4 regions of the Rhodococcus erythropolis R138 genome follow, and region 1 is predicted to be linked to each of the others. Evidence: riboswitches for the same ligand, from Rfam matches in the RefSeq annotation. Region 1 holds a riboswitch; each other region holds the start of a gene.
What was found. Region 1 has a riboswitch for S-adenosylmethionine ahead of H351_RS24750 (amino acid ABC transporter permease). Riboswitches for the same ligand answer to the same signal wherever they lie in the genome.

Region 1 (2,199 bases):
CGATGTTGACGAGCAGTGAGAGCAGGTTCTTCGCGCCGTTCATGCGTTGGAGGGTTTCCGGGAGGATGGCACCCATCACACCGATGAGAAGGATGCCCTGCGCGGCAGTGAAGTATCCGCCGTAGATGCCGACTGCAAAGGTGCCGGCGGTCAGGAGCATCAGCCTCTTGGTGGACAGCGTCGTTTCTTCGGTGGAACGCTTCTTGGCCCACGCCTGGATGCGTGGTTGGAGGAGGACGAGCGCGAGGGCGAGGACCAACAGCACCGGAACTATGGTTTCGAACAGTTTCTCGGGTAGATGCATGAGTAACCAGGAACCGAGTAGTGCCCCGGCGAGTGACGCCGGAATCTGCCACTTCAGTCGATCCCACTGTCCGGACAGCTCGCGTCGGTAGCCCCAGGTGCCGGAAACTCCGCCGGCGACGAGCCCGACCGCGTTGGACATGGTCGCGGTCACGGGCGGCATGCCGAAGGCGACCAGCGTCGGGAACGTGATCAGCGTTCCACTGCCGACCACGGCGTTGATCGCGCCCGCGCCGATGCCGGCCAGCAATATGAAGAATGCGTCGAGTCCACTCACTCCGCAGACGGTACGGCAGAGGAAAAGTCGGTCCAGACGGCGGTCCCGGTCTTCGTTCGAACACTCCATTGAACACGTCTAACGCGGCTTCGGACACCGTTGGAATCAGTGCGATTTCAACCTGGTTGATCTTTCATTTCCCTTGCAGTGCAGGGAAATACAACATTTGACGACTAGACATTTCGGGTCTAGTCTTTGCTCACCATCCAGAGCGACCGAGAGACCTGGCTCGTCGACGTCGCAGCAACCCCCCGAGTGATCGGGAGCGGGTGCTACCGCCAGGACCGATGGAAGGCATCACATGGGTTCCACTTCGCACGCTCCGCACAGGCGCCGCCATATCGATCTGTGCCGCACCGCTTCGTGTCACTGTCGCTGACCGAACCGTCGTCTTCGCAACTCGAGCTCACCAACTCGAGACCACAGCTGCGTTCCCATTCCCCGAAAGGTCTATTCGTCATGTCCACTCCGTCAGGTAGCGCGCCGTGAGCGCGCCCACCGATGTCCGCCCCGAAAAGTCGGTGTCCGAGCCGCAACTTCCGGACTCGGAGCTTGTCGTTGCTCGCACCTGGCACCCGCTGCGCTGGGTGATCAGTGCGGTCGTGCTGGTACTGCTTGCTCAGTTCATCCACGGACTCGTCGTCAACCCCGGCTGGGACTGGCCGACCTTCGCGCAGTACTTCACCGCGAAATCAGTGCTCGCCGCGCTGTGGATGACGATCAAACTGACGCTGTGGGGGACGATCCTCGGATTCGGTCTCGGTGTTTTCCTGGCACTCGGTCGGTTGTCGAAAAACCCGGTCCTGCAGGTGATCGCTTGGACCTACATCTGGGCCTTCCGCTCGATTCCACTCATCGTGCAGCTGCTCTTCTGGTTCAACATCACCTACCTGTACCAGACGCTTTCTCTCGGAATACCTTTCGGGCCCGAGTTCTTCACCTTCCAGGTCAGCGGTGTGATCGGCGGATTCACCGCGGCGGTCATCGGTTTGGCGCTGCACCAGGCTGCATACTCGGCCGAGATCATCCGCTCCGGAATCATTTCGGTGGATCACGGCCAGATCGAAGCTGCTCACTCGCTCGGTATTCCGTGCAGTCGCCAGTTCTTCAAGATCGTTCTCCCGCAGGCAATGCGAGCGATTCTCCCCAACGCCGCCAACGAGGTCATCGGACTCTTCAAGGGAACGTCGATCGTCTCCACCATGGCAATCGCCGAACTGTTCTACCAGGTGCAGGTCATCTTCGGCCGCAACGGACGAGTCGTGCCCCTGCTGATGGTCGCCACGATCTGGTACATCATCCTCACGACGTTGCTCTCGATCGGTCAGTACTACGTGGAGCGCCACTATGCACGAGGATCCGCCCGTGCGCTTCCGTTGACTCCGGTACAGAAGGCGCGCAAGAAGTTCGAAGAGATTCGCGATGCGCGTCTCGATATTCCGAGAGGTGCGACCCGATGACCGCAGAACTGGCCGAAGAGACGGTGTATGCCGTCGAAGCGCGCGGAATTCACAAGTCGTTCGGCACGCTGGAAGTACTTGCCGGCGTTGATCTCCTGGTCCGCAAGGGCGAAGTGACCGTCATTCTCGGTCCGTCGGGTTCCGGTAAGTCCACCTTGC
Region 2 (2,199 bases), 900 kb from region 1:
TCTCGGGCACGGGGTTCCACGCACCGGCAGTCTTGGCGTAGTTCCAATCACGCTGATTCGAAACCAGGATGTTCACGGCGTCTACCAACCGCGTCACGTCGTCCGAGCTGCTACCGAGGCCGAGGCTGGCGCGAACTGCACCGCCGGAGAGGCCGAGGCGTGCGAGAACCGGGTGTGCGCAGAAGCGACCGTCGCGAACTCCGATGCCGTGCTCGGCGGAGAGGAATGCGGCGATTTCGCCCGCTTCGAATCCGTCGACGGTGAAGGTGACGATTCCGACGGCGTCCGGTGCGTCATTCCACAGTCGCACGAGCGAGACGCCCTCGATGGCGGACAATCCGTCGGTGAGCTGGGCGGTGAGTGCCTTCTCGTGCTCGGCGATGACGTCGAAGTCCAGCGCGTGCAGGGTTTCGCATGCGGTCGCGATGGCTGCCGCACCGAGAACGTTGGGGGAACCTGCCTCGTGGCGGGCAGGCGCGCAGGCCCACTCCGTGGACTCGATGGTCACCTCACGCACGGCGCCGCCGCCGGCGAGGTACGGCTGAGCCTCGTCGAGCCAGTCACGGCGTCCGACCAGAACACCCGCGCCGAAGGGCGCATAGAGCTTGTGACCGGAGAAAGCGATGTAGTCGACGCCGCATTCCTGCAGGTCGATGCGACGGTGGGGAGCCAGCTGAGCAGCGTCGACGAGGATACGTGCGCCGCAACGATGAGCGATGTCAGCCAAGCGTGCAATCGGCAGGATCTCGCCGGTCACGTTGGAGGCACCGGTGATTGCGAGCAGCGCTGCAGGCTTGGTGCACAGTTCACCGATCAGACGCTCGATCGTCTCTTCGATGGTGTCTGCGGCGGTGACGATACGAGCGTCGTTCCACGGCAACAGGTTTGCGTGATGTTCGACGTCGAGGACGACGGTGCTGCCGGGAACGCACTGCGCAAGCAGGTTCAGCGAATCGGTGGTGTTCCGGGTGAAGACGACAACCTGATCGTCGGCACAGTTCACGAAACGAGCAACGGATTCACGAGCGTTCTCGTAGGTGAGCGTGGAGATCCGGGACGCATAGCCGGCACCGCGGTGGACGCTGGCGTATGTCGGCAGCAACTCGGCGATACGGTCGGTGACCTGGGCCAATGCCGGCGCACTCGCGGCGTAGTCGAAGTTGGCGTAGGAGCATTCGCCGCCCTGAACCAATGGAACCTGCAGGTCAGCACCCGAAACCTTGGCAATCGCGGTGGTGCGGCAGGTGTCGGCACTCAATACAGCAGTCATCGAAGACAATCCTCACGTTCAAGGACTCGTTCGTCGGGTGATGGCCCCGGAAGAGTCCGCGCTTGCCGCATTCGTTTTCGAACGCAGCCGGGTCGTCACCCGGAGCACCCCACCGCGGAGGAGGGTTGCCGACCAGCAAGCCGGGGCTGAACACTGGTACTCGTGACCTGGCAACGAGGATGGCAGGAACCTCCCGTGCTTGTCAAGACGAAGCCGCGAAGATCTCCGTCAGGGCGCGATGGTCCGGCAAGCAAGGTGGAGCGCGAGTCTCGTTTCCGGATCTGCGAGATCCACCGAGAGAAGGCGCTGAATTCTATCGATCCGACTCGATACGGTGTTGCGGTGCAAGCCCATTCGGGTTGCGGTGTGAGCCAGAGACGATTCTTCGTCGAGGTACGTCGACAGAGTCTCGAGCAACTCTCCATTCGAATCGCGTAGCGGCGCGAGCAGTGCCGCGGCTGCGGGCTGAAACGTGTCGGTTCGCGTCCACGCCAGCAGCAACTGCGCCAGACCCAGGCGGTCCACGTGCAGGAAGCGGCCTGTCTGCGACCTCGAACCCGCGAGCCGAGCGGCATCCCCGGCCTCAGACAGGGACGCACCGATTCCAGCCGGACCGTCGTGTGCGCGTCCCACACCGACCCAGGTCTCCATCGTGGGTTCCAACCTCGCCTGAGCTGCACGGATGCTCTCGGCGATCCTGGTGATCGACTCCGGTCGCGGCTCGCCCGGCAGAGTGGTCCACGCTGCCCAGCCGTCAGCCTGTTCCACGACATTGGCGCCGATTCCCTCGGCGGCGAGGGCGTCTGCGACCTCACTGCGCCTGGCCACCAGGTCGACCTCACCGACCGCCAGGACTTTGATGCCGATATGCCATCCGTCCAGTGCCCAACCCGCGTCGAGTGCGCGCCGGAGCAGTCCGGGTGTGGCGT
Region 3 (2,199 bases), 2.8 Mb from region 1:
GTCCGGCCAATTCCTTCAGAACCACGGCCGCTTCCCCCGGATCTGCAGCCAGGAGCAGTCGGCCAGTGACGACGGAATTCCCGTACGAGTTCAGCTCGATCAACCGCTGCGCCGCAGACAGATTCGGCGTATCGAACGCCACATCGACCTCGGCGACCACCAATGACGCGCCCTCATCGCGCGCCTTGGCAGCCGACTGTGCAATGGCCTCTACCGAATCACCGGAAACGAGAACAACATCGGCCTGGTGTGGTTCGATGGCGCCGTAGCGGCCGAACACCACCAACTGGCCTTGCGGCGGCCGCGGAACGATTGACGGCCCCTTCACCGAGAAGGTGTCGCCCTCGAAATTGACGTAATGCAGACGATCACGCTCGAGGAAACGCCCACTGAGATAGTCACGGACGACGGCGTCGTCCTCCCACGAATCCCATAGATCTGTCACGACGGTAACCGAATCCCGCTGCTCCTGCTGACGCGCCGATTCCGTCGTTACCGGAGCCCTCCCCCACGCCCTCGCCGCGGCATCGTCTTCGACCGGAACAGCAAGCCAACCGCCACGCCCACGCGAGGAGTAGTCCAATGTCGCCAATTGCGAAGAGGTGTGGAACGGTTCGGCGTACGTGGTCCCGACGACGGGGACCAGTCCGATCGTGCTGGTCGTCGCTGCCACGCATGACGCCCTGGAGACGGCATCGATGCGGCCGACAACGTCACCACTCGGAGGGAGGATGGAATCGTCGAACGTCGCGAAGGTGAAGCCCGCATTCTCGGCAGCCGCGACGCGATCGCGCACGGCCTTACCCGTGAGCAACTGATCCGGGCGGTGTGAGCTTCGGCGCCAGGCAGCGGGGTGAGTGCCCTCGCCGTCCAGTTCGATACCCACGGCAAATACAGTCATGTGTCCTCCATCGGTCCTGGCGGTAGCACCCACACTGCGGTTAGGTAGCGGGTTGCTGCGGCATCATCGAGCCAGGTCTCTCAGCCACTCTGGATGGTGGATGCAATCTATGCGGGCGACGCTGAACAAGTCAAATCGCACTTTACGAATCATATTGACCTACAACATATTTCAATACAATCATCCTGATCGAAAGGGTTGCGCAACGCTAGCCGACGTAGACACCAAAGAGCCCCGCCCGACTCGCGTCGGACGGGGCTCTCGGTGTGCGCTGGAACGCTACTTCGCGCCCATCCATGCCTGATCGAACAGCATGATGCCGGTTGCAGTCGGAACCACACCGTGCACGTTCTTCTGCCAAGCCCAGAACGACGTGAGCCCGCCGATCGGCGCCGACGGAACCGTCTCGTTCCACAGCGTCTGAATCTTGCCGATGATCGCCAGGGTCGACGAATTATCCTTGGCTTGTTGTAGATCTGCGATCAGCTGATCCATCGCCGGGTTCGCATATCCAGCAGTATTCGCCATCGAGGTGCTGTTGGTCGTGGAGAACAATCCGAGATCGAGTATCGACTCGTACATTCCGATGCCCGCGTGCGCGAGGTCGAAATCGTGCTTGACGTAGACGTTCTGCACGATGTCGCCGGCGTTGTTGGCCAAGATCAAGTTCACCTCGAACCCGACGGCCTGCAACAGTGACTGCACGGCGAGGCCGATCGCGTGGTCCTTGGGCTCACTGAGCACGACGTAGTCGAGAGTGCCGTCGTATCCGTCTGCCTTCGCCTGATTCAGAAGCTCCTTGGCCTTTTCGGGGTCGTAGGCAATACCCGGTGTGTCTACGTGCCATTGCGACGTCGGACCGAACAACTCCGAGCCAGGCAGTCCCTCACCGTTTTCCACGCGCTGATCGATCAACGTGGTGTCCAGCGCGTAGCCGATAGCCTGGCGAACGCGAACATCCGAGCCCGGTCGGCCTTCACGATTGTTGACAATCTCGGCACTACCGGCGTTGAGCACGTCGATGTAGCCGGGGTAACCAGCGGACTTGGCAGAATTGATCGCCGAAGTAAGGCCGCGAATGTAGGCAACATCGAGCTGACCGCTGTTCAATGATTCGAGATTGGCCTGCGGACCGTTGAGTGCAACCATCCGCAGTTTGTCCAGCTTGGGAGCACCGCCGTAGTAGGACGGGTTGGCCTTGAAGATTCGCTCGACGCTCGGCGTGAAGAGATCTTCGGTGAAGGGTCCGGCACCCACTGCGGTGAACTTGTCGCCTTGCTGCGAACTCGGGGCGACGA
Region 4 (2,199 bases), 2.9 Mb from region 1:
ATCACGGATCTAGTGACCGGCGAAATAGACTCGGACGCAGTGTTTCCCGTCGACTCAGTCACAATGCACTTACCGATCGCGGTGGCCGACTACGTGGATTTCTACGCGTCGGAAAATCATGCGACCAACCTCGGACGCCTGTTCCGACCCGACGCTGCCCCCTTGATGCCGAACTGGAAGCACCTTCCGGTCGGATACCACGGGCGCTCGAGCACCATCGTCGTCTCCGGCACCGATATCGTTCGCCCCTGCGGACAGCGCAAGTCACCCGATCAGGAGAACCCGGATTTCGGACCGTCCCGCCGCCTCGACATCGAGGCCGAAATGGGCTTCATCGTCGGAACTCCCTCGAAGATGGGCGATTCCATCACCCCGGACGACTTTGCCGAGCACGTCTTCGGCGCCGTCGTCGTGAACGACTGGTCCGCCCGGGACATCCAGGCGTGGGAATACGTCCCTCTCGGCCCGAATCTCGGGAAGAGCTTCGCGACGTCCATTTCTGCGTGGGTTGTTCCGTTGCTCGCGCTCGAAGCTGCCCGAATCGATACGCCGGTGCAGGACCCCGAACCTCTCTCTTACCTGCGCGGCGAGGAGAAGTGGGGGTTGGACATCGACCTGGCCGTCGATTGGAACGGTCACGTCGTCTCCCGGCCGCCCTACGCCCAAATGTACTGGTCGCCGGCGCAGATGCTCGCGCACACCACTATCAACGGCGCAGCAGCGAGCACCGGCGATCTCTTTGCATCCGGAACCATTTCCGGACCGGACAAGGATCAGCGCGGCGCCTTCATCGAACTGACCTGGGGTGGCAAGGAACCCGTGACCGTGGGCTCCGAGACTCGAACCTTTCTCGAAGACGGCGACACCATCGCCATCTCAGCCACCGCTCCCGGCGTCGGGGGATCACGAATCGGCTTCGGGGATGTTCACGCTCGGATCCTGCCGGCAACGCAAACCGAAAGATAACGATTGACAACTGTTTGATTCACGCTGATCTGATGTCCGGAATTCCTTGCCTCACGATTCTCCGAAGATAAGCTGGACTAACCATCCAGAGCGATCGAGAGTCCTGGCTCCGTGACGTCGCAGCAACCCCCTCTGCTGAGGTGCGGGTGCTTTCTGCCAGGTCCGATGGAGGACTCGTGCCAGGCGATCGACCCCGTACCTCAGTGGGGACAGCAGCTGTCGTCGTGATCGTGGGCGGTGGCCCCCGCGGGACCGGCGTACTCGAGCGAATCCTCGCTCACGAATCGGTGAACGCCGATCCCGTACCGATCGACATTCACGTCGTGGACCCGTATCCGGCAGGCGCCGGCCGCATTTGGCGAGGCAGCCAGGCGCCGCTTCTGTGGATGAATTCGACAACCGCGGACGTCACGATGTTCACCGACGAGACCACCGCCGTGACCGGCCCGGTGCTGCCGGGTCCGACCCTCGCGGAATGGGTCGCCGAGCACTCGACTGAACTTGCCGAATTTCCCGAAATCGCGGCAGAAGTTCCGATGATCACCCCGTCGTCGTTTGCATCGAGGTCACTACAGAGCCGATACCTGAACTGGGTGTTCCAGACCGCGGTCGACTCTGCACCAGCGCACGTCGACGTTCGGGTTCATCGACGATCCGTGGTCGACATCGTGAACGTCGGCGAGATACAGACGGTTCATCTGGACGACGGAGTTGTCATCGAAGCGACGGCCGTCCTTCTCGCGCAAGGGCACCCCGATGCGTTGGCTGCCCCGCGTGAAACCGCGCTGACCAGCTTCGCGTCCGAGCACGGGTTGACCTACGTAGGTCCGGGATACACCGCCGACCTCGACGCCGATGTCATTCCCGAACGCGAACCGGTTCTGATCGCCGGGCTCGGGCTGGCTTTCATCGACTGGATGGTTCTCCTCGCCGAGAGCCGCGGCGGCGTCTTCGAACGCGGTGAGGACGGCACCCTCACTTACACTCCCTCGGGTCGGGAACCTCTGTTGTACGCCGGATCTCGTCGAGGCGTGCCGTACCACTCCAAGATTTCGTACTCGATCGCCGACGCGCGGCCACCGCTACCCCGGTTCTTCACCGCTGATCTTGTGCCCGGCGACGGGCCGTTGGATTTCCGAAACGACATCTGGCCGCTGGCGTCGAAAGAATTGGCAGGCGCCCACTATCACGAACTGTTCGCGTCGCACCCGGATCGGACGGTGGGCACCTGGG

Region 2: linked by a shared signal. The riboswitch ahead of H351_RS00275 (aminotransferase class V-fold PLP-dependent enzyme) and the one ahead of H351_RS24750 (amino acid ABC transporter permease) in region 1 are both predicted to bind S-adenosylmethionine.
Region 3: linked by a shared signal. The riboswitch ahead of H351_RS09240 (LLM class flavin-dependent oxidoreductase) and the one ahead of H351_RS24750 (amino acid ABC transporter permease) in region 1 are both predicted to bind S-adenosylmethionine.
Region 4: linked by a shared signal. The riboswitch ahead of H351_RS09505 (FAD/NAD(P)-binding protein) and the one ahead of H351_RS24750 (amino acid ABC transporter permease) in region 1 are both predicted to bind S-adenosylmethionine.

Annotation. Positions count from the first base shown of each region.
Region 1 is NZ_CP007255.1:5,398,020-5,400,218, reverse strand. It holds gene H351_RS24755 (sulfite exporter TauE/SafE family protein) at 1-580, opposite strand, end outside; SAM riboswitch class I at 780-874, shown strand; gene H351_RS24750 (amino acid ABC transporter permease) at 1,066-2,040, shown strand; gene H351_RS24745 (amino acid ABC transporter ATP-binding protein) at 2,037-2,199, shown strand, end outside.
Region 2 is NZ_CP007255.1:57,655-59,853, forward strand. It holds gene H351_RS00275 (aminotransferase class V-fold PLP-dependent enzyme) at 1-1,270, opposite strand, end outside; SAM riboswitch class IV at 1,324-1,438, opposite strand; gene H351_RS00280 (PucR family transcriptional regulator) at 1,499-2,199, opposite strand, start outside.
Region 3 is NZ_CP007255.1:1,955,113-1,957,311, reverse strand. It holds gene H351_RS09240 (LLM class flavin-dependent oxidoreductase) at 1-901, opposite strand, end outside; SAM riboswitch class I at 906-1,001, opposite strand; gene H351_RS09235 (ABC transporter substrate-binding protein) at 1,181-2,199, opposite strand, start outside.
Region 4 is NZ_CP007255.1:2,022,252-2,024,450, reverse strand. It holds gene fahA (fumarylacetoacetase) at 1-966, shown strand, start outside; SAM riboswitch class I at 1,045-1,138, shown strand; gene H351_RS09505 (FAD/NAD(P)-binding protein) at 1,143-2,199, shown strand, end outside.